One region of the Klebsiella electrica genome, then DNA from elsewhere that is predicted to be linked to it. Evidence: predicted binding sites of a transcription regulator. Region 1 holds the regulator's gene; the other holds the start of a gene.
The links. The regulator PurR, encoded in region 1, represses purine synthesis genes. The targets are predictions, from matches to a motif close to CANGCAAACGTTTGCNTG.
Positions count from the first base shown of each region.

Region 2: the regulator PurR is predicted to act here: its motif matches at 1,119-1,136, upstream of Electrica_RS25115 (NCS2 family permease).

Region 1 covers NZ_CP041247.1:2,323,613-2,325,813, reverse strand. The annotation lists gene cydH (cytochrome bd-I oxidase subunit CydH) at 83-172, opposite strand; gene purR (HTH-type transcriptional repressor PurR) at 468-1,493, shown strand; gene punR (DNA-binding transcriptional activator PunR) at 1,512-2,201, opposite strand, start outside.
Region 2 covers NZ_CP041247.1:5,255,051-5,257,251, reverse strand. The annotation lists gene Electrica_RS25115 (NCS2 family permease) at 1-984, opposite strand, end outside; gene yieH (6-phosphogluconate phosphatase) at 1,153-1,818, shown strand; gene phoU (phosphate signaling complex protein PhoU) at 1,895-2,201, opposite strand, start outside.

The DNA.
Region 1 (2,201 bases):
GTAAACGAAATGGCAAAAGATTTTTGCGAAATTGGTAATAATGGCGGGATGTCGGGGGAAAGAGACCTCTCCCCCGGATAAATCAGTGCAGTACCGCTGTCAGGCCAGCGGCCACGATAAGACCCAGGACAATAATCGTTGTCGTCAGCGAAAACTTTAAATCTGTATCCATCAATTTTTCCCCCTGTTATCCCCACATGAAAAGTGAGCTTGCTCATTTTTGCACACTATCGCGCAAAAATCTTCCATGTTTTAGGGCGATGCACATTTTTGCTCTTCCCCTTTGCCGCAAGATCGGACAAAATCCCACGCTAATTTGAAAGCGTATCGGCCATTGACCCCTTCCTGTCGTTCTGTGTCGTTTTCCCGACGTGATGCAATGATGAAAATTGTCTTCAGGGTGTGTACAGGCAAACGTTTACGTATCGATAATCAGACGATCAGGTCAAGGTCTGGAGTGAGAAGTAATGGCAACAATTAAAGATGTAGCGAAGCGCGCAAACGTTTCCACTACAACAGTATCACATGTAATTAACAAAACCCGTTTCGTGGCGGAAGAGACCCGCAACGCCGTGTGGGCGGCGATCAAAGAACTGCACTATTCTCCAAGTGCCGTTGCTCGCAGCCTGAAGGTTAATCACACCAAATCGATCGGCCTGCTGGCCACCAGCAGCGAAGCGGCCTATTTCGCTGAGATTATTGAAGCCGTAGAAAAGAGCTGTTTCCAGAAAGGCTATACCCTGATTCTCGGCAATGCGTGGAACGATCCGGAAAAACAGCAGGCCTATCTGTCGATGATGGCGCAAAAGCGCGTCGACGGCATGCTGGTTATGTGTTCTGAATATCCGGAATCGGTGCTCAGTATGCTGGAAGAGTACCGCCATATTCCGATGGTGGTAATGGACTGGGGTGAATCCAAAGCCGACTTCACCGATTCGGTGATCGATAACGCCTTCGAAGGCGGCTACATGGCTGGTCGCTACCTGATCGAACGCGGCCACCGTGAAATCGGCGTGATCCCGGGTCCACTGGAGCGTAACACCGGCGCCGGGCGCCTGGCGGGCTTTATGAAAGCCATGGAAGAAGCGCAGATCGCCGTTCCGGAAAACTGGATTGTTCAGGGCGACTTCGAGCCTGAATCCGGCTACCGCGCGATGCAGCAGATCCTCAGCCAGCAGCATCGCCCGACGGCAGTCTTCTGCGGCGGCGACATCATGGCGATGGGCGCCATCTGTGCTGCGGATGAGATGGGTCTGCGCGTGCCGCAGGACATTTCGCTGATCGGTTATGATAACGTGCGTAACGCCCGCTATTTCAGCCCGGCGCTGACCACCATCCATCAGCCGAAAGACTCGCTGGGGGAAGCGGCCTTCAATATGCTGATGGATCGGATCGTCAATAAGCGTGAAGAATCTCAGTCGATTGAGGTTCACCCGCGACTGGTAGAGCGCCGCTCTGTCGTCGACGGCCCGTTCGTCGACTACCGTCGCTAATCGCCCGTGCGGCGCCGGCTACTCCGGCGCCCGCAGCCACTCCCGGTTTAACGTTTCACTGTCCCCCAGATAATCCAGCAGCCATGAGAGGGCCGGCGAGGCGTCGCTCTGCTGCCATGTCAGGCAGCATGCGGCATCCGGAAACGGGTTTTCCAGCGCCAGCGCGGTCCATTCGCCGCGGTCAATCCAGGGGCGGGCGAAATGGCTCGGCACCATGCCAACGCACAATCCCGCCGACAGGCAGGTCGCCGATGACTCCCAGTCCGGCACCACCACCCTTTTCTGGTTATCCAGTAGCCAGGTCGTGCGTTTCGGTAACGAGCGGGAGGTATCCTCCCGGACCAGCGACGGCCAGTTGCGCAACACATCATCGCTGAGTGGGCCGGTCATCTGCGCCAGCGGATGATGGCTCGCCACCACGCAATCCCAGCTCAGCATCCCCATATCGCGAAAAGCGTAGCGCCCCCCCACCGGAATAGAACGGGTGGCCCCGATAGCTAGCTCCACGCGCCCGTCGGCCAGCGCGTCCCAGACGCCGTTGAAGACCTCCTGAAAAACAATCAGCTCGACATCCGGAAAGTGACGATAAAAATCGACAATCATCTGCCGCATACGGGCCGGTTTAACGATGTCATCCACGGCTATCGACAGCTGACCGCGCCAGCCGTTGGCTATCTGCTGGCACTGCTGGCGGGTGATCTGCATTTT
Region 2 (2,201 bases), 2.3 Mb from region 1:
ACGTCCGCCCACGGAAACACCGGAGGAAGATTCGATATAGGCGGTCACCGAAGAGGTGCCGATAAAGGAACCTGCCACCGATGAGATGCTGTCGACAAACAGCGCCTGTTTCATGCGCGGGAATTTACCTTTTTCATCGGCCAGACCGGCTTTATCGGTCACGCCGATCAAGGTTCCGGAGGAGTCGAACAGGTTGACCAGCATAAAGGAGAAGATGATCCCCGCCAGACCGAGATTCAATGAGCCAGCCAGATCAACATGGCCAATCACCGACGTAATGCTCGGCGGAGCGGAAACAATACCGGTGTAGTGAACATCGCCCAGCATCCAGCCCAGCAGCGTCGTGACGATGATGGAGACCAGCACCGCAGCATGAATATTACGCGAGGCGAGAATAGCGATAATAAAGAAGCCGAGAATCCCCAGCAGCACGCTATGGGAGGTCAGGTTGCCGATGCTCACCAGCGTGTCTTTGTTTGCGACGATCACGCCGGCATTTTTCAGCCCCATCATGCCGATAAACAGCCCGATGCCGCTGGTGATCCCCACGCGCAGGCTGACGGGAATATTGGCGATCATCCAGTAACGTACGCGGAAAATCGTCAGCAGCAGCAGACCGACGGCGCCCCAGAAGATAGCGCCCATTCCCACCTGCCACGGCAGCCCCATCGCCTGGACGACGACAAAGGCGAAGAAGGCGTTCAGCCCCATTGCCGGTGCCAGCGCAACCGGCAGGTTAGCAAACAGCCCCATCAGAATACTACCGAAGGCGGCGATCAGGCAGGTCGTCACAAAGACAGCGCTGGTATCCATACCCGCTACGCCAAGAATTTGTGGGTTAACGAAAACAATGTAGACCATTGTCAAAAAGGTGGTGAAACCTGCTATCGCTTCGGTACGTGCCGTCGTGCCGTGCTCACGTAGTTTGAATACGCGCTCCAGCAGACCCTGGCCAGAAGACTGGCTGGTTTGTTGTTGACTCATTATCGGTTTCCGAACAAAAGGAGGGAAAATTCGTCGCTATCCTATACCAAAATGCGACACCGGGGGCAGTTGTATGGTAATTTTTTTCATTGTATTTGCCTGTACGGCAACGATTGCGTCTTGTGAACAGGCAGGACGAAAACGTTAACTTGTTAAAATGGAAACGGCATGTCCCAAATAGAAGCCCTGTTTTTCGACTGCGACGGCACGCTGGTCGACAGCGAAGTGATCTGTTCGCGCGCCTATGTTCACATGTTCAAAGCATTCGGCATTACGCTGGATTTAGACGAGATCTTTAAGCGTTTCAAAGGCGTAAAGCTCTACGAGATCATCGATACCATCAACGAAGAGTACGGCGTCAATCTACAAAAACCAGAGCTCGAACCGCTCTACCGTGCCGAAGTCGCGCGCCTGTTCGATTCTGAACTGGAAGCGATTGCCGGAGCGGAAACGCTGCTGGATGCGGTCAGCGTGCCGATGTGCGTGGTCTCTAACGGCCCGGTCAGTAAAATGCAGCACTCGCTGGGAAGAACCGGCATGTTGCGCCATTTTCCCGACCGACTGTACAGCGGTTACGATATTCAGCGCTGGAAACCCGATCCGGCACTGATGTTCCATGCGGCAAAAGCTATGAACGTTAACGTCGAGAACTGCATTCTGGTGGATGATTCCAGCGCAGGCGCTCAGTCCGGGATTGAGGCGGGAATGGAAGTGTTTTACTTCTGCGCCGATCCGCACAACAAACCGATCGATCATCCCAAAGTGACGACCTTTACCGATTTAGCACAGCTGCCCGCATTGTGGAAAGCGCGTGGCTGGAACATTACGCGATAATTGCCGGAGCCCTGGAGGCAGCTTACCGCGCCTCCGTACCCCCGGTAAGCGTAGCGCAACCGGGGAGCCGTGGTGATTACTCTTTCGGGTCTTTACCCGCCAGCAGCTTATCCAGCTCGTCGCCGCCAACGTGACGGAAATCCTGGCCCTTCACGAAGTAGAAAATATATTCGCAAATATTCTGGCAACGATCGCCGATACGCTCAATAGAACGGGCGCAGAACAGCGCGGTCAGCACGCTTGGAATCGTACGTGAATCTTCCATCATATAGGTCATCAGCTGACGCACGATGCCCTCATATTCCTGATCCACCTTTTTATCTTCGCGATAGATACGCACGGCCTCGTCAAGATCCATGCGAGCGAAGGCATCCAGCACGTCA